3 regions of the Bacillus sp. N1(2025) genome follow, and region 2 is predicted to be linked to each of the others. Evidence: riboswitches for the same ligand, from Rfam matches in the RefSeq annotation. Region 2 holds a riboswitch; each other region holds the start of a gene.

Region 1 (6,740 bases), 420 kb from region 2:
ATAAGGTCCCGCTCCGAGCGGTTTGGCATAAAGCTCTTTTAAATAGTCCAGTTTGCCGAATTGATATTTCTTCCCGTAGTAGGCTTCTGACAGCACCTGCCCGCCTAAAAGAAGCAGCGACTTCGCACTGACTTTCTCAGTCGTAATTTGAATGGTTCTGTCATCAAGGACGCGTATGCCCTCTATCGTCTTTGCCTTTCCTTCTTTGTAAGCCTTACCGCCTTTAATATAGGCCGTGGTGATATCTTCATAGCCCGCGTATGCAGGATCATGCAGCAGTGTTAAAGTGAATGCGGCATCCTTTGCGGTCAATGGTGAACCGTCGCTGAAAACGAGATTTTTTCTTAAACGGAACGTGTATGTAAGCTGATCTTTGGAAATTTTCCAGCTTTCCGCAAGAGCCGGGGCAGGCTTCCCCGTTTTATCCAGTTTGACTAACGGTTCAAAAATAGGATCTGTCGCATTTCCGTCCCAGCCGTTTTCGTAAAAGTACGGCAGAAACACGCCGCCCGGCGCGGAAATCCCAGCAACAAAAGTGTCAGTTCTGGCTTTCGATTTAGCGGGAATCGCCGCCGGATGAGAAGCTTTAAATTCCTTTGTCTTGACATGGGCGATACGTGTTTCTTCCTTTTTATCAGCCGCAGATGACGGTTCTTCTCCGGCACTCCCTAACGCGCACCCTGATAACATGATGGATACCGACAGCACGAGTACCGTTGTTTTTATCCTCCATTTTCTCTCCTTCATCTTTATCGAACCCCCGCATGCTTTTCATCTATCTTTATATAAATCTGCTCCATCTGTTCCTCATTTCTCATAATCTCCCGTTTGTTTTTCTCTACAAGCAGTTCGAAATTCAATGTGTGTTTTCTGTACTTTTTTCGTTTTTTGCTCTTTTTGCGCACATGTGATACCTTTTTTAACGCCACTTTTCATCCCTCCGCTTTTCATTTCATTCAATGACTTTCACGCAAAAAAGGCCCTTATCTGTTTAAAAGATAAGAGCCTTCGGTGATCCGATCAGCCATCGTTTGGAAATATGTAATGATTATGTTAATTCATACAATCCCTACCTGTCAACTATAATTTAAAATATCGTTTCCTTCCGGGGGTTTTCCTCATACACTCTCTCATTTTTCCGCATATGCTAGAAAACATAGCAGAGTACAAGTGAAAGTGAGTGAGAATGTGGAAAAGACAACATTGACCGGTCGCATCGTCAAAAAAGATGACCCGGACTATAATGCTGCAAGAACCAATATCAATTTAAGCCTGCAAAGATATCCAGACATCATTGTGTTTTGTCAAAATAAACATGACGCCCTCAATGCGCTGAGATGGGCGCGTGAGAACAATGTGCCTTTCCGTATCAGAGGCGGAAGACACAGCTACGAAAATTTTTCCCTGTTAAATAACGGACTAGTCATTGATCTCAGTGAAATGAAGAAAATAAGAGTAAATGAGGATACGCGGCTGGTCTCGATTGAAGCGGGAGCCGAATTGGGAGAAGTCTACCGGACACTCTGGCGGTACGGCTTGACCCTTCCTGCGGGAACCATTGCGAATGTGGGAATCACGGGGCTGACGCTCGGGGGAGGAATCGGATATTTAACAAGGACAGCCGGACTTACTTGCGATCGTCTCCTCCAGCTCGAAATGATCATAGCGGACGAAAAAGCGGGTGCTGACTTGATCACAGTCAACCGCTCAAAGCACTCTGATCTATTTTGGGCGTCTCAGGGCGGAGGGGGAGGCAACTTCGGCATTGTCACATCCATGATGTTTAAAGCCGTGCCGATCTCGTGCGTGTCTGTTTTTTCTGTCACTTGGGGCTGGGATGATTTTGAGGAAGTATTTAACACATGGCAGCGCTGGGCTCCATTTACAGACAACCGGCTTACCTCATCAATTCAGTTTTGGCCTAAGGAAGTAAACCGCATAGAAGCGCTCGGTCAATTTACCGGGACAAAGGATGAGCTGAAAGAACTGCTGGCTCCGTTAATGAAAGCGGGAAAACCGGCAAGCGGCATGGTCAAGACAGTGCCATTTATTAAAGCGGCAGCCTTTTTTAACAGCCCGGGAGGCAATCAGCCGCAAAAGATGAAGCGGTCAGGATCCTTTATTGAAAAACCATTATCTTCACGCGCGATTTCCACTTTAAAGCGCTATTTAGAGCACGCTCCGAACGAAAACGCCAGTGTCTGGCAGCAGTCTCTCGGCGGGGCGGCCGGACGGATCGCTCCGGACCAAACGGCATTCTACTATCGCAACGCAATCATTGCCCAAGAATATATTACAACTTGGACAGCTGCTGAAGAAGAAAGACAAAATGTCCGCTGGATCGAAGGACTGAGAACCTCCCTATCAAGAGAAACGATGGGAGATTACGTGAATTGGCCTGATAGAGAAATCAGAAACTGGCTGCAAACATATTACGGAGAAAATGTTCACCGCCTCCGTCAAGTCAAAACGAAATACGATCCGGAAAATATATTCCGATTTGAACAGAGCATTCCGCCGCTTCGCCGTTCACCGTTTTTCTAAAAAAGATGAAGATGGGCAAACTCCATCTTCATCTTTTCTTTTATTGATATAAGCGGCTTCCCTTCTCCGCAAACTCTTTTGCTTTTTCTTTCAGCCCTTCATTGACGGCCTCGTCTTCAGTAAGTCCGTTTTCCTTCGCATAATCACGAATATCCTGAGAAATTCTCATGCTGCAGAACTTCGGACCGCACATCGAACAGAAGTGAGCCGTTTTTGCGCCTTCAGCCGGCAGCGTTTCATCATGATATTCGATTGCTCTTTCAGGATCAAGCGACAAATGAAATTGATCACGCCACCGGAATTCAAACCGCGCCTTAGACAGAGCATCGTCACGGATCTGTGCACCCGGATGCCCTTTAGCAAGGTCTGCGGCATGTGCCGCGATTTTGTACGTAATGACGCCTTCTCTTACATCATCACGATTCGGCAGCCCCAAATGCTCCTTCGGCGTGACATAGCAAAGCATCGCCGTCCCGTACCAGCCGATCATCGCCGCGCCGATTGCTGAAGTAATGTGGTCATAACCCGGAGCGATATCCGTCGTTAATGGCCCGAGCGTGTAAAAAGGCGCCTCTTTACAAATTTCCAGCTGCTTGTCCATGTTTTCCTTAATTTTATGCATCGGCACATGACCCGGTCCTTCGATCATCACTTGCACATCGTGCTTCCACGCGATCTCCGTCAATTCTCCGAGAGTCTCCAATTCCGCAAACTGCGCCTCATCATTGGCATCCGCAATCGAACCGGGGCGAAGCCCGTCACCAAGTGAAAAAGCGATATCATAGGTCTTCATGATTTCACAAATTTCTTCAAAATGCGTGTACAGAAAGCTTTCCTGATGATGAGCCAGGCACCATTGCGCCATAATCGCCCCGCCGCGGGATACGATTCCCGTCGTGCGTTTGGCCGTTAACGGGACGTAACGAAGCAGTACGCCGGCATGGATGGTGAAATAATCCACGCCCTGCTCCGCCTGCTCAATCAATGTGTCACGATAAATGTCCCACGTTAAATCCTCGGCAATGCCATTTACTTTTTCAAGCGCCTGATAAATCGGCACCGCCCCCACAGGCACGGGACAGTTGCGGATAATCCATTCACGCGTCGTATGAATGTCTTTTCCCGTGGATAAGTCCATCATCGTATCGGCGCCCCAGCGAATCGCCCACGTCATTTTTTCGACTTCTTCTTCGATAGAAGATGTAACAGCCGAGTTGCCGATATTTGCATTAATTTTCACATGAAAATTCCGGCCGATAATCATCGGCTCGCTTTCCGGGTGGTTGACATTAGAAGGAATAATCGCCCGTCCGCTCGCCACCTCTTCCCTGACAAATTCGGGAGACACATGCTCGCGAATTGCGATAAACTCCATTTCCGGCGTAATGATGCCTTTTCTCGCATAATGCAATTGTGTTACATTTTTCCCCGGCTTGGCCCGAAGCGGTTTTCGCTGTAGGCCGGGGTATTCGGCGGCACGGCCCTCTTTTTTATAACCGTTGTCTTCAGGCTTCACGGTCCGTCCGTTATATTCTTCTACATCTCCGCGCCCGGTAATCCACTTTGTGCGGAGCGCCCCCAGCCCTTCATGAATATCAATTTGTACATCCGGGTCTGTATACGGCCCGCTCGTATCATAAACACGGACCGGCGCATTCTCCTCTTCCCCGAATGCCCCCGTAGTCGCACTCAGGCTGATTTCCCGCATCGGCACTCGTATATCGGGCGAAGAACCTTCTGCATAAACCTTTTTACTGCCGGAAAAACTCGACATAATGGAAATGTTCGCTTGCTGTACTGATTGATTTTGCATACAAATCTCTCCTTTATCATTTGAATAACAGAACCAAGCTCAGCACCAGCACAAAAAAACCGGGTTCAAAGAAGAACCCGGTTTTGCAGTCAGAAAGAAACTATTATTGTTTTCTTCAACAATAATAAAACCTTTACTTCCCCACGCTGGTACGAACCAGATCAGGTCCAAAGGGTTAAGAAGCCGCCGCTTCTCTCTCAGCCCGCTCAGACGGGCACCCCCAGTAACTATTGATTTCGCTCTCATCGTAACATAAGTTGTGTACAAAAAAAAGCATATTATCAAAATTCAGATAACGGGACAGTCATAAGCTCTGTTTCCCGAACGCCTTCTTCGGTATTAAAAACCCGATAACCCTTTGCGGTTTCCCGGGAAGAGACAGTCCGGATCAGCTGACCGTCTTTATAATGAAGCGCAGCGCCGTCATCAGCGGCATAGCCCTCCCTGAGTTTCTTTTCTGAAATCAGACGGTGATACACCGGCCGGCGCTCCGCTTCTCCGTCATAATGCGGACAAAAGCTGCCCGGCAAAAATCCTAAAGCTCTTAACTCTCTCAAACCTCCAGCTGAATCCGTCAACCCTTCTTCATACCAGCAAATCGCCCCGGCGCTGAGACCCGCCAACATGATGCCGTTTTCCCAAGCCACACGAAGAATACGGTCAAGCCCCCATTCTTTCCATAAGACAAGCATATTGCGCGTATTTCCGCCGCCGACATATATAATATCTTTCTTCATGAGAAAGGATCTGAGATCAGAACCCGGCGGTTTAAACAACGACAAGTGATCCGGCTCACACCGCAGCTTTTGAAAGGCCTGATAAAACCTGCCGATATAATTCTCCGAATCTCCGCTTGCCGTCGGCAAAAAACAAACTTTCGGCTTTGACCGCGCCGACTGCTCTAAAATATACTGATCCAGCACAAGATGATCCGGCTCCATGGAAAAGCCTCCGCCGCCCATTGCAATAATCTGCTTCACGTCATCACCTCTTTTTTTCTCTAGTATAACAGCTCATAAAAAGGCGTTATCCCATTTTCGGATAACGCCTTCAAAAAGTATTTGTTATCTGAAAAATGAAAACGCACCGTATAACACAACGGAGATCCCTGCGGCGATAAGCGCCGGAACAAGCTTCGAACGGGCATACTTCACAACATCGATCCCCAACACCGTACAGGTTGTCACCGTATTATCACTGAGAGGAGAAGCAAACGCTCCAAATGTTCCGCTCGCAAACACAGCCCCGATCGCTAATAATAAGCTGGTATGTGACTGAACCGCCAGCGTTACGCCGAGCGGCATTAATAGCCCCCAAGTCCCCCAGGATGACCCGATAAAATAGGATATAACAGCCCCCAGTATAAAAAGAGACGGCGCAATAAACATATGAGGGATCCATGACGTTAAATGAGAAGTAACATATTTCGAGAATCCCAGATCTTCAGATACTGCTGTTACGGCCCAAATCAGCGATAACATAATAATAACGTTGACCAATTCGTTTCCGCCCTTAATAAAATGGGTAACAAGCTCGCCTGCATGAAAACGCTGAAACATAAAAAGAGCAAATGCTGCAATAACCGCTGCCAATAATGCGGTTAACATGACGCCAAGCATATCACTTTTGATAAAAGCATTCAAAAACCCTTGTGCTTTTGAATGACCGTCCCACCAGCTGAGAAAGAGTGTTAATAGCAAAAACAGACCGATCGGAATGATTAAATTCCAAGGCCGAATCGGTGTTTCCTTAATATAACCACGGTGCGCCGAATCCAGCTCCTCCTGCTGGTCAGCATTCTCATCACTTTCGAACATTCCCGTATGTCCACCGTGAATATCTGAGATCGTCCCTGTTTCCATGTTGAATGAACCTGAGCCTTTTGAAAGCAACACACCGCTGTTCCGCGGAATCGGTTCCGTATTTTTGCTATGTTTGCGAGCAGAAGTTTGTCCGCTCTTTTCTGTTTTTTTTAAGCTTTCGTCCGCTTTTTGTTTCTTAAAAAAGCAGTAATAAATTCCGACTAATATAATCACAATGGAGAAAAAATTGAAGGGAATACTTTTCACATACACCGTATAAGCCGGCTGATCTATTCCTGACGTTTTAAGGGCCTGTCCGATAATGGAAACCATGTAGCCGACAAATGCCGTTGCTATCGGAATCAAGGCAATTACAGGGTTTGCCGTAAACTCAATGGCATACGCAATTTTCTGTTTCGACAGGTCCAGACGCTTGCTTAACGCTTTCATGATCGGTGCAATTGTGACGATGCGAAAGTCCGGTTCACTGAACGTGCCAAATGTCGACAGCCATGCAAGCAGCATCGCACCTTTTTTGGTTTTAACCTTTTTACTGATCAAATGGACGAATCCTTTTATCC
Region 2 (6,494 bases):
GTTCAAGCCCTTTTATTAAGGCAAGCGCTCCGCTCACATGCGGGGCGGCCATTGAAGTGCCCGTCAGCTTCCCGTATTTATGGTTGGGAAGGGTGGAGAGAATATTTTCTCCCGGAGCCACTAGGTCAATCTCTTTATTGGCGTTTGAAAATTCAGACGATTTACGGGCGATTGAGACTGATCCGACTGCGATCACTTCGTTGTAAGCGGCCGGATACGACAGTTCCTCTGTACGCTCGTCTCCGTCGCCTTCGTTTCCTGCCGCGCAAACGACCAGAACACCGCTTTTTACCGCATTTGCGACGGCTTCTTTCAATTCAGGCACATCGCTTGGCCCGCCGAGTGACATGGAAATGATATCGGCCTTTTGTTCAACGGCGTAGTTGATGCCGTTAATGATCCATTCGTATTTGCCGCTGCCGTTTTGACCGCCGAGAACTTTAACAATTAAGAGGCTTGCTTCCGGCGCGACACCCGAAATTCCGCCGTTTGAATCATTGGCGGCAATCGTTCCGGAAACGTGTGTCCCGTGTCCGTTATAATCGGAAATCGCGTCTTCTTTGCCTCCGTCATCATCGGTGAAGTTTTTCCCGCCGACAATCCGGTCTTTCAAATCAGGATGATTGATGTCGCAGCCTGTGTCAAGCACCGCGATTTTAATATCCTTGCCTTTAAACCCTTTTGCCCACAACTCTGGCGCCTTAATCACTTTAATACCCTCTGGAAGCTCGTTCACATCCATGATCTGTTCATCCGTGACATAAGGAATCAAATGCATTTCACCATTCATAAAAAAGCCCTCCTTTTTTATGCTTGCGAGTGGATACAAGGGTGTTGCTACTATTTTATGGCAGAGCATGCCGGTCGGAAAGAGTCATTTGAAGCATTTTCATAAAAAAGGCGTAATCTATTGCACTAAAAAATTTCAAATAAATGGATAGTTTAACAGCTTTTATTTTCATTCATGACCCGCTGACGCTATAATTGGAAATGGGAAAGGAGAAGAGATATGAAGATAAATGAAGCATTATACGACTATTTTACAGAACAAGCGGATCAAATTGCGGAAGAGTGGATCGAAACGATGGAAGATTCGGACCCGAATTCGGTTTATTCTTTGGCAAATCCTGTCATCACAGAAGAACTGACGGAGCAGGATAAAGAATTTTACCGGCATATTAATAAAATGTATATCATGCCGGAAAAAGAATTTTTAGAAGAGTTCGAGCAGTGGGTGATTGAGCTCGCGAAAGACCAGAAGCATCTGGATACACCCGTCCAGTATGTGGTCCGTGAATTCATGAGAAACCGGAGGCTATACATCAGTTATTATGATGCGTTTGCCGATAAACATGAATCTTCGTTTGCAGAGGGAGAAAGGAAGAAATGGGAGAATTTAATTGTACGAGTATTTGATTTTACGATTTACACGTTTGTCGATCATGCCGAGCATAACTCGAAAATGCAGCTGAACGCGCAAAGAGAAATGATTTTGGAGTTAAGCTCTCCGGTTATCACGCTGAGCAAACGGACGGCGCTGCTGCCGCTTGTCGGCGATATTGACACGGAGCGCGCCAAATTCATTCTTGAAAATACGCTGAGCACATGTGCCAAACGGCTGATTGAACATCTGTTTATTGACCTATCGGGTGTAGTGGTTGTCGATACGATGGTGGCGCATCAGATTTTTAAATTAATTGAGGCGCTGAAATTGATCGGCGTCACGTCCACTTTATCCGGAATCAGGCCGGAAATCGCTCAAACCGCCGTACAGCTCGGCATTAATTTCTCAGATATTACGATCAAGTCCAATCTCGCTCAGGCTCTCAATTATCATCAATAACATACATAACAAAACAGGCTGCCGAATCACTCCGGCGGCCTGTTTTTATACAAACAACAATGAAATGAGCCAGCTTGCGCCGAATAACAGAAGCACGAGCAGGAAAAAACACCAGTCGGCGCGGCGCACGGTAACAGTTCTGTAAAACGTGCGGTTTCGGCTCCCCGTAAAGCCTTTAGATTCCATCGCGATCGCCGTGCGTTCCGCCTTTCTGATTGCGCCTGCCAATAGCGGAATGGTGAAGCGCCTGAAGGCGGAGAGCTTTCCTTTCAGCCCTGAATCAGACGCCGCGCCCCTGATTCTGTGCGCCTGCCGGATGATCAGGATTTCATCTTTCAGAAGAGGGAGAAACCGGAACCCCGCGATAACGCCGTATGCAAGCTTGGGCGGCAGCTTACACTGCTGAATCAGACTGAGCATGAACAGAATCGGATCGGTTGTGAAAAGAAACATCATCGACAAAGCGGAAAAACATAAAATACGAAACGCGATAGAAATCCCGAGCGCCGCGTTATCACTGTTGACGGCAATCGGCCCGAGCTTAAACAGCAGGTTGCTTCCGGTTGTCGGGACGTTTCCGAATACGGCGGCTGTCCATAAAGAACCGAAGGCCAGAATGACAAACGGAATCGTGAACAGCAGCCATTTTTTCAGCGGCACACGCCCCGCCGAGAGGACGCCTCCCGCAATGATGATATAAAACAAAGCAGGGGTGTACGGATTATAAATAAACGACAGCATAATGACGCATAACAATACAGCCGCCGCCTTTATTGACGGGTTAACAGCCTCCAGCCGCAAGTTCATTTCTCCGCCTCCTGTCGTGTTTCATCCATTCATACCGCAGCGGCAAAGCCAAATGCGCCTGCTCGGCGATCCCGGTGTTATCAGAAAATAAAGCGTCGGGAGTTCCCCGGAATACCAGTTTCGTGCCGCAGAGCACAAGGATCGTGTCGGCATAATCTGAGACGAGTTCCATATCGTGTGTCACCATCAAAACAGCCGTTCCTTCCTTTTGAATCTCACGGAGCATTTGCATACACTCCCGCGCCGTTTTGGCATCCTGTCCGAAAGTCGGTTCATCAAGCATCAAAACGTTCACATTGTGCATAAGCATTGTCGCGACACTGAGCCGGCGTTTTTGTCCTTGGCTTAAAGAAAACGGATGCTGTGAGGCATGGCGTCTCAGGCCGAATCGGGTTAACAGCTGAAGAGCTTTCTCCTTTGCGGGTCTGCTGCTTTCAAAACCGAACATCAGCTCTTGAATGACGGAATCTGTGACAAACTGGTGTTCAGGATTTTGGAAAACATATCCGGTCAGCCGCCGCAGCTCTTTTTCAGAATAGGAATCAATCGGTCTGCCGTCTATTTTGATGTCTCCGCTCAGCGGACGGATGAGCTTGGCCGCGGCAGAAAGGAGCGTGGATTTTCCTGTTCCGTTAGGGCCGGCAATCGCGGTGATTGAACCTTTTTTTACGGAAAAGCTCACATCCTGAAAAATGACGTCTGCTCCTCTTGAGAATGACAGCTCGTGAACGCTCAGCGCGTCTTCTGCCGAAAGCGCGGCGGGCCGGGGTTCGGGCAGAGATGGTACAGGTTCGTGAAACAGCTTTTCTTTACACAATGTAAAAGGAATGCTGACGTGCTCCTGCAATGAGATCACACGCGGAATCGGAATGCCGAGCTGCATCAGCTCTTCAATCTTTGTTTCAAAGATAACGTCCGTCTCTCCGTCCATCACCTTCTGACCCGTTTCGTCAAGGACAATCGTCCTGTCCATCCACGGCGCCCAATGATCAAGCTGATGTTCGATAACGAGAAGGCCGAAGCCTTTTTTTGCTTGTAGATCTTTGATCAGCCGCACTAATTCACGTGCGGAATATGGATCAAGCTGTGCCGTCGGTTCGTCCAAAATAATGAGTTCCGGTTCCATCGCAATGATACAGGCAAGCGCCACTTTTTGTTTTGAACCGCCTGACAGCGAAGCGATCGTTCGCGTTTTCAGATGAGTGATCTCTAATTTTTCTAAAACGTCATTGATGATTGCGTCCATATCTTCTTTTGTATATTGCAAATTTTCCAAGCCGAAGGCGATTTCATCTTCAACCGTCAGCATGCAAAACTGCTGGTCCGGATCTTGAAACACGACGCCGATGGATCTGGCGGCGGGTTCTGTCAGGTGTGAAAGAGGTGTTCCGTATAAAGAAACGGTGCCCGATTGAACCCCATCGCATGCTTCCGGGTACAGACCGTTTAAACAAAGAGCGAGCGAGCTTTTGCCGCATCCGCTCGGCCCGAGCAATAAAGCCCGCTCTCCTTTGCGGAGCTGAAAGGACACGTTTTGAAGAATCGGCTTTTCATCCTGATCATAAGAAAAGGTAAGACAGCCGGCCGATAGAAGGGGCTCAGATGCCTGCATCTTGGTTCACCTGTTTCTTTTTCTTCTTGAATTGTTTTCCGAGCGCCATGCCGTTCAGCACCCCTGTGTAAGCCAGCGCATCACTGATTGCTTTGCCGAGAAGGCCGGCAAGAAGCGCACCTGAGATCAGACGGACAAGAAGCATGACGGCTAATAAACCCGGATTCAAAACAGAGTATCCGGAAACGAACAAGTCATAAATGAAGCTCGTCACAGAAGATCCCATACCGGATAAAAGAAGCATGGGCAGGGTATAAATCCGCCAGCGTGTCGCAAAAAAGACCGCTTCCGCACCGATTCCCTGTGCGATCCCGATCAGAATCACCATCGGCCCTGACGGATTTCCGAGTAAGCACTCCACAAACGCGGCGATGATTTCAGAAACAAGAGCCGCTCCCGGTTTTTGAATAATGTACGCGGCAATTACCGAGACGATAAACCAGATACCGTAAATCGGTTCGTAGCTCATTCGGCCGAAAAACCCTGCCGCTATATTGCTTGCATGAGTTGATACTAAATAAATGACAGCAAATACAACACTGATGACGGACATGACGACAATTTCTCTCATTTTCCAATTTTTCATTGTGATCTCCTGCTTTCTTATCGGATAGTCGTATGTATGAAAGAGATGATTTTACAGGCGGTTTATATTCAGTTTCATATTGCGGTGTCCTCCCCCGTTTTTTAATGAAAAATAAAAAACTGCATATCCGAGGGAATATGCAGCAGCAGAACGAAAACGCATGGGGAAAAACCCTGCGCTCCGGTCAATCTGCACTTCCCCACGCTGGTATTATCCAGATCGGGTTATAAGGGATCAAAACACGCCTGCCGCATGTTTTATCTCAGCCGATAACAGCACCCCTAGTGCGTTTCCTATACAGTTTTTTATGATGACATCATCATAGTTGATCATGTCTGATTTGTAAACAGCCTTTCTCCAAACAGAGTTTGGAATCGGACCGGATGATCATTCATAAAGATAAGAAGAGCCCTTTTGATCAAAAGGAAACGGAGGACATCTATGTTTGTTCATACAGTGCAGTCTGGCGACTCGTTATTTTCCATCAGCAGAAAGTACGGATACCCTGTTGACAGCATCAGAAGCGTCAACGGGCTTGAGGAAACGAATATCGTTCCGGGGCAGGCGCTTTTAATCCCTCTTAATGAATATACGGTTCAGCCGAATGATACGTATGCCGTTATCGCAGGTAAGGCTTATGTGCCGCAGATGCAGCTGATGCAGGCAAACCCGGATATTCCGCCGAACCGGCTGCGGGCGGGTATGAAAGTGAAGATCCCTGATATCTCTAACTATCTTGCGGGAACCCTGCAATTTTATGTCATTCGGACGCCTGAAGCGGATAGAGAGTTAATTAATGATTTTGCGCCGTATTCTTCGGCGATTTCTTTGTTTGAATATCATTTTGGCCCGAACGGAGATATCATTAACGATTTAAACGACAGAACCGCAATAGAAACCACATGGCAGAACAGAGTGCGCCCGCTTGCCGTTATTACAAATTTGACAGAAGGGGGATTCAGTCCGGAATTAGCCCATCAAGTGCTGCAAAATCCGACGGCACGAACGAATCTCGTCAACAATATCGTCTCCTTAACCGTAAGAAAGGGATACGGCGGTGTAAATATCGATTTTGAACGGGTCAGAGAAGCTGACAGGGACCTCTTCACAGGATTTCTCCGGCAGTTAAAAACCCGGCTTTCAGAGCATCAGCTCGCGTTAACGATATCGGTTCCGGCGAAAACAAGTGATGCAGTGCCGTGGCTGAGGGGATATGATTACGGCGGAATCGGAGCCGTCGTCGATTATATGTTCATTATGGCGTACGACTGGCACCACGCCGGCAGTGAGCCGGGACCCGTGGCGCCTTTGACAGAGGTCAGGCAAACGATCAATTTTGCCATCAGCAGGGTGCCGAGAAGAAAAGTGATTCTCGGTGTTCCGCTGTACGGGTATGATTGGGTGATTCCGTACCGTCCCGGAACGATCGGATCCGCCATCTCCAATCAGCGCGCCATGGAAACGGCCATGAAGCATCAATCAGTGATCCGTTATTCCCAGCAGGAGCGTTCCCCTTACTTCCGGTATACTGATGAAAATGGAAGAACGCATGAAGTGTGGTTTGAGGATGTGCGGAGCATGAGTGAAAAAATGGTTCTCGTTCGGGAGTTCGGACTGCAGGCGATCGGCGCGTGGCAATTAACGCT
Region 3 (6,740 bases), 150 kb from region 2:
CGGTCTCTTTTTTATCTCGTCTGCAGACTGTTCCTTTTAAAGGCAAAATGATTGGTCGGGCCGTGTCCCTCTCCGATGCCGAGCGTATGTTCCACGGCTTCCCGCACAAAATTGACGGCTGTCTCAAACGCGGTCTGAATGTTTTTCCCCTTTGCCGTTTCCGCCGTCAGCGCGGCTGCGAACGTGCAGCCTGTTCCGTGGGTGTGTTTGGTGTCAATATAAGCGTGGCTGATTTGGGTAAAAGACGAACCGTCAAATAATAAATCAACGATTCTCCCCTGTTCAGGCTGGTGTCCGCCTTTTATGATGACATGCTTTGCACCAAGCTTGCAAAGGCATTCGGCCGCTTTTTTCCGGTCCTCAAACGTTCGGATTTCCATTCCCGTCAATACCTCAGCTTCCGGAACATTCGGCGTCACCGCATAGCTGCGCGGAATTAACAGCTCTTTTAACGCGGCCTGAGATTCCTCACGCAGCAGGGAAGCGCCTCCTTTGGCAATCATGACGGGGTCGGTGATGACATGATCAAGCCCGTACTGATCCGTTTTTTCCGCAATTTCCGCAATCATTTCCGCGCTCCACAGCATTCCCGTTTTTACAGCGTCAGGCCGCAAATCTTCCGCCACCGCGTCAATCTGGCTGCCCAGCGCTTCCCGGGTGAGCGGATAAATGCCGTGAACGCCCAAAGTGTTCTGGGCGGTTACCGCTGTAATGGCTGACATCCCGAAAACGCCGAGCTCCTGAAAGGTTTTGAGATCCGCCTGTATACCGGCACCGCCTCCTGAATCTGATCCGGCAATCGTCAATGCTTTGCATATGCTCATGATGTTTTTCTCTCCTTTCGCATTATCCGATCCATTTATGATAAAAGGATTTCGCTCTGCTGATATCACTTGTGCCGTGTATTAATGCTCTGCCGTCACGAAACAGAACCATCTTGAACTTGTCTGTGCAAAACGAAATTAAATACGGGTTGGCTGAAACATCAAGCCCTGTCCGTCTGAGCTGTCCCGCAAGTTTTTGCAGATCAAACTGTTCGGAGATCCCCGTTCTGATCTGCACCGTGTTCCGCCCGCACAGAACCGCCGCTTTTGTCTGATTTTCATAGGATAAAAACGGATAATCGTTTGTGCCGCAGCTTGGGCAATCAGCCGACTTAAGACGGGCGACGTTTATTTCTGACCGTTCATTTTTCCATAAATCAAAGGAACGGAGAACATGCTCGATAGATCCGCCCGTTAACAGCTTCAGCGCATCTGCTGCCTGAAAAACGGCCGTCTGCAATGCAGCCGGGCTGATGATTCCTGCCGTATCGCATGTCATACCGCCTAGAGGCAATGTCTCAAGCAGACAGTGAAGGCACGGCGTGACACCGGGAATGACGGTAAAAGAGAGCCCGTAGCTGCCGACACAGGCGCCGTACAGAAAGGGAATCCCTTTCTGCACAGCCGCATCATTCACAATCAGCCTCGTTTCAAAGTTGTCGGCGGCATCCACGATGAGGGAGGCGTCACGAATCAATCCGGGTGCGTTTTCCGCAGTGACATCCATGACAAATCCCTCGACTTCTACATCACTATTAATAGATCGAAGCCGTTTTTCAGCCGCCGCGGCTTTCGGCATTTCCTGTCTGACATCGTCTTCGGTATAAAGCTGCTGGCGCTGGAGATTACTCCACTCCACATAATCTCTGTCAGCGATCGTTACCTTCCCGACTCCTGCTCTGACAAGCATCTCCGCACTTGCCGTCCCAAGCGCACCCGCGCCGATAATCACGGCATGAGACGACCGGAGCTTCTCTTGGCCGGAGGGACCGATCGGCTGAAACAGCTCCTGTCTGGAATATCTGTCCGTCATACCGGAAGACCGTCTCGCGGACTGCTTGCAGTTCCGTAATCTTTCACCGGAATTCTCCCGGCTTCATAAGAAAGGCGGCCCGCTTCTACGGCAAGCTTCATCGCCCGGGCCATCTTGACCGGATCATCAGCGCCTGACACAGCGGTATTTAACAGCACGCCGTCAGCCCCGAGCTCCATCGCGTAGGCGGCGTCTTTTGAAGATCCGACGCCGGCATCGACAATAACCGGCACCTTCGCCTGTTCAATGATAAAGGATAGATTCAGCGGATTTAAAATTCCCTGACCGGAACCGATCGGGGAAGCGCCCGGCATAATGGCATGCACTCCGAGCTCCTCAAGACGTCTTGCGAGCACGACATCGTCTGACGTATACGGAAGCACGATAAATCCCTCTTCGAGCAGCTGTTCTGATGCTTTCAGCGTTTCAACCGGATCAGGCAAAAGTGACCGGCTGCATCCGATGACTTCTACTTTTATCATGTCACAAAGCCCTGAAGCTTTGGCAAGCCTTGCGATTCGGACCGCCTCTTCAGCCGTTGCGGCACCGGCCGTATTCGGCAGAAGCGTGTATTTAGACAAATCAAGCTGTTCGAGAAAGTTAGGCTGAGACTCTTCAAAGATGTTCATCCGCCGCACCGCAAAGGTTAAAATATCTGATTCCGAGATAGCCACCGCCTCTTTCTGAATCTCAAAACTCGGATATTTTCCCGTTCCTAACAGCAATCTTGACTGAAACTGTTTTCCGCCTATTGTTAACATCCTCATCCGCCTCCTACAAAATGGACAATTTCTATGACATCGCGGTCACACAAACTTGTATTTTCATAATTCTTTTTTTCAATGATTTCTTTATTTCTCTCCACAACTACGATTCTTTGATCAAGCTGGTACGATTCAAGCAAATCCTGAACCGTCCCCTCATTTCGATTCCAATCAATTTGTTTTCCGTTCAGCTGAAGGATCATATATGAACAGCCTCCTTGCGATCAATTCGAAACGCTTCTTCCCATTCCTGTTTAATCTGTCTTTCCAGGATCATATCCCGCACCATTTCAGCCGTTGCCGGCGCCAACAGGATGCCGTTCCGAAAATGGCCGGCGGCGAAGATGATGCCGCTGTCTTCAGGATGCCGCCCGATAAACGGCTTTCCGTCTCTAGTTCCCGGCCTGAGACCCGCCCAAAACCGGTCTATTTTCATATGTTCGATGGCGGGAAGCATTGTTTTCGCTTTTGCAATGACGGCCTCAATTCCTCCGATGTCAGGCGTATCGCTCCAGTCGCCCTGTTTCATCGTGGCGCCGATGACAAGCCGGCCGCTTTTTCTCGGGACGACATAACAATGATCATGGTAAAGGGTTTTGGTCAGCGGGATATCGTCATTCCACACGGAAAGGCATTCTCCTTTCACAGGAAAAAAAGGCTGTCCCAAGCCGAGCTGGCTGAAAAACCGGCCGCTCCATACACCGCTTGCAACTGCGACTTTGTCAGCATAGACATCCCCGCCGGATGTTGTGATGCAATATTCTCCGTTCACCCGTTTTACGGAGGTGACTTGTGTATGCTCATATATGTCAGCGCCATAGCGCCGCGCTCCTTTTGCATACGCTTTGCAGACATAGTACGGTTCGACATGGACATCGTCTTTTATAAAACTTGCGCCGAGAATGTCTTTTGAAGCGTAAGGCTCTTTTTCAAGGGCATCTTCCGCTGAAAGCCAGGTGACGGAAGGCAGATCATCCATCTTCCGTAGACGGGCGATATCTTCTTCGGTATACGCCAGTTTAAGCATTCCGCCGTTATGGCGCCTGATGTCAATGCCGCAAGCTTCCTCAAGCTCTTGCCCCGCCGCTTCATACAGCCTTTGACTGTGCATGGCAAAATCAAAAAACGCATCCCGATTTTCACATTCCGCATGAGCGCCCAGCATTCCCGCGGCAGCGCTTGTCGTTTTTCGGCCGACTTCTCCGGCTTCAAACAAGACAACGTTCTGCTGCGTCTTCGCCAGCTCATAAGAAATGGCGCACCCGATAATTCCGCCGCCGATCACCGCTGTATCATAGTGCTTCTTCATAATCGGCCTCCCTTACCGCGCGTGCATACCGTTTTGCCGCTTCCTCAGGATTTTCAGCTGAGAAAATACCTGACATGACGGCAATTCCGTCCGGTTTCGCCTGCTTTGTGTGTCCGATCGTCTGCAGTGTCATTCCGCCGATTGCGATGACGGGGATGGAAAGCGTGCGTTTGATCTCTGAAAGCAGGCTGATGCCTCTTGCTTCAAGTCCTTGTTTACATTCGGTTTCAAATACATGGCCGAACACCACATAATCCGCATCTTCCTTTTCAGCTTGGATAGCTTCTTTCAGCGAATGAACCGAACGCCCGATATGAAGATGTGGAAATCTGCTTCGCACCTGCTTTACGGAAAAGCTGCGGGACGGAAGCTGAACACGGTGTATGTTGGCAAAAAGCGCGATATCCGCCCTGTCATTGATGATCAATTTGTCCTTATCCGCACCGCCCTTTTTCAAAAGGGACAAAAGCTGCATGATCTCTCCCGCTGTTTTATCCCGCTCACGGATATGGATAAAGCTTACTTCGCGCTGAATCGAAAGAATATCCTCGGCCAGCTCGGCAACGGGTTTGCGATTATCAGTTACCGCGTGCAGCTCCAAAGGATTCCACCTCTTTTCCGCCCTTCTCGGACCAGCCTTCTTTTTGATAGGCCATTCCCCAAAATTGATATTCATAATAGCTTGAAATCACAAAATTCTCTTTCATTTTCGCGCGGATGTCCTCTGTGCTGTTTTCAGCAATCTCGTCGAAACGGCTGATTTGTTCTTCGACTTGCTGTCTGAACCAGTCTCCGCCGTATGTACCGATCCATTTTTCATAAATCGGATGCTCCGGTTTGCACTCTTTTAAGTGTTCGCCGACTTCATAATAAAGCCAATAACAGGGCAGAAGCGCAGCTAATATTTCTCCAAAATTGCCGCTCATCACCGATCTGTACATATGAGACGTATAAGAATAGGCGGTCGGTGCCGGTTTAAATGCCGCACGCTCTTCTTCCGTAATCCCTAAAAGCTCCGTAAACTCGCGGTGCAGCGCCATTTCCGCTTCATATGTCCCTTGAGCGTGGCCCGCCATCCTGCCCGTCGTAAACAAGTCTTCGGCATATGCGGCGCCGAACGCCTGAACTTTTGCAAAATGCGTCAAATAGTAGGAATCTTGCAGCACGTAATAACTGAAACGGTCTATCGGCAGGCTTCCGTCACCGATTCCCGTTACAAACGGATGAACAAAACTTCCGTCCCACCATTCGGCAGCCGCCTGTCTGCATTCTTCAGAAAATGTCATCATGTCTTCCCCCCTGTTAAAATAAAAAAACCACTTTCCCGCATCGGAAAAGTGGTTTGGAATTTAAATGGATAAAAGGAACCCCAAAAAAATACCGCTCCACTTCCCTACGCAGGTCTGAACCTGTTCAAGTTATGAGGGTCTAAAAGTCTCACTTTTATCTCAGCCCTTATGAAGGACACCCCTAGTGGTCATACGATTAATGATTTATTTGTTATGCCTTCTATATTATCACGAATTGCAATTTGGTCAAGCTTCAAGAATTTTTCTCAGTTCCGACACGTAGTTGCGCGAGCCCGTGACGATGAGGCGGTCTCCTGTTTTCAGCCGCGTGTCTCCGTGCGGAACGATGCTGTCCACACCTCTGAAAATCCGGACGAAAATCACATCGCCCATCAGCGGAAATTCCCGCAGAATGATGCCGTTATACGCCGGGTTTTCCAGATTGATCTGATATAACGAAGACTCCTCATTCGTCAGGAGGCTCATCACGCCCGGCGCCTCAATTAATGCGCGCAAGAGCGTCTTTGTAGACAGAAGGATAGAAAAAATACTGATGCCCTCTTCTTTCAGTTTTGTTTCATGCTCAACCGAGCCGACGCTTGCGATGATACGCTCAGTCCCTTTCTCTTTCGCTATTAAGGCGATTTCGGCGTTCACATCTTCATTTCCAGTCGCCACGACAAGAATATCCGTTTTGAAAATACCGTGCGACTCAAGCGTGCCGGGCTCGTAATCAGAAATCGTGTCAACCGAAAAAACGGATTCCGCAAGCGTTTCCCCGGCATTTTCCTGATACACATGGACGACCCGTACTTCATATTCCTCCTCAGGCAATTCCAGCGTAACCGGAAGTGTCATTTGGTTGGCGCCGATAAATGTAATGCGCTTTTTTTCCTGCGGCGCACTTTGCCGTTTGTATAATTTCTTAAAGCCGATCGGCGTGATGATACTGGCAATAACCGCAACTAAAGTCAGCGCGCCGGACATATTGGCGCTGATAATGTGGAGCCTTTCTCCGATCGTAGCCGCCGCGATAACAAGCGACAGCGTGGACGTCAGCAAAAAGCCCGAAGCAAACACGGTTCTTTTGTCATACCATTTCTTTAAGTAAAACACCGGGAACATTTTGCTGATAAACAGCGCAAGCAGAAGCAGCGGAATCATCGTTACTGTTTTCGGATCTTGGAAAAGCGTCCAAATGTCCAATTTCACCCCGACCATGACGAAAAAGATCGGAATTAAAAACCCGTATCCGAATGAATCCAGCTGTTCCACCATTTCTTTATTCGGAGACAGTAGCGATACCAGAACGCCTGCCAAAAACGCGCCGAGAATATTTTCCGCCCCGAGAGATTCCGATAAAGCGACAAGCACGATAATCAGTGTGAAAATGGCTCTCGTGCCGATCTGCACGGTGCCTTTAGACATCGACTGCACAAATGAGCGGTGTTTAAAGATCCTGCCGAAGAAATACAGCACGACCCCCGCGGCAAAGAGAATCAACAGAAGCCACATATTTCC

Evidence for each region. Region 2 has a riboswitch for thiamine pyrophosphate ahead of ACNFN4_RS10305 (ECF transporter S component). Riboswitches for the same ligand answer to the same signal wherever they lie in the genome.
Region 1: it holds a riboswitch for thiamine pyrophosphate, as region 2 does, so the genes downstream of both, thiC (phosphomethylpyrimidine synthase ThiC) here and ACNFN4_RS10305 (ECF transporter S component) in region 2, are expected to answer to the same signal.
Region 3: it holds a riboswitch for thiamine pyrophosphate, as region 2 does, so the genes downstream of both, tenA (thiaminase II) here and ACNFN4_RS10305 (ECF transporter S component) in region 2, are expected to answer to the same signal.

The regions. Positions count from the first base shown of each region.
Region 1 covers NZ_JBLTJB010000004.1:428,661-435,400, forward strand. Annotated here, with positions in the region: gene ACNFN4_RS12580 (ABC transporter substrate-binding protein) at 1-747, opposite strand, end outside; gene ACNFN4_RS12585 (FbpB family small basic protein) at 750-929, opposite strand; gene ACNFN4_RS12590 (FAD-binding protein) at 1,189-2,544, shown strand; gene thiC (phosphomethylpyrimidine synthase ThiC) at 2,585-4,357, opposite strand; TPP riboswitch at 4,479-4,589, opposite strand; gene ACNFN4_RS12600 (Type 1 glutamine amidotransferase-like domain-containing protein) at 4,639-5,337, opposite strand; gene ACNFN4_RS12605 (Na+/H+ antiporter NhaC family protein) at 5,422-6,740, opposite strand, start outside.
Region 2 covers NZ_JBLTJB010000004.1:13,716-20,209, reverse strand. Annotated here, with positions in the region: gene ACNFN4_RS10325 (S8 family peptidase) at 1-790, opposite strand, end outside; gene ACNFN4_RS10320 (STAS domain-containing protein) at 1,010-1,843, shown strand; gene ACNFN4_RS10315 (energy-coupling factor transporter transmembrane component T family protein) at 1,889-2,650, opposite strand; gene ACNFN4_RS10310 (ABC transporter ATP-binding protein) at 2,625-4,262, opposite strand; gene ACNFN4_RS10305 (ECF transporter S component) at 4,249-4,848, opposite strand; TPP riboswitch at 5,028-5,141, opposite strand; gene ACNFN4_RS10300 (glycoside hydrolase family 18 protein) at 5,290-6,494, shown strand, end outside.
Region 3 covers NZ_JBLTJB010000004.1:162,265-169,004, forward strand. Annotated here, with positions in the region: gene thiD (bifunctional hydroxymethylpyrimidine kinase/phosphomethylpyrimidine kinase) at 12-824, opposite strand; gene thiF (thiazole biosynthesis adenylyltransferase ThiF) at 847-1,857, opposite strand; gene thiG (thiazole synthase) at 1,854-2,624, opposite strand; gene thiS (sulfur carrier protein ThiS) at 2,621-2,824, opposite strand; gene thiO (glycine oxidase ThiO) at 2,821-3,930, opposite strand; gene tenI (thiazole tautomerase TenI) at 3,914-4,531, opposite strand; gene tenA (thiaminase II) at 4,509-5,216, opposite strand; TPP riboswitch at 5,304-5,412, opposite strand; gene ACNFN4_RS11230 (monovalent cation:proton antiporter family protein) at 5,466-6,740, opposite strand, start outside.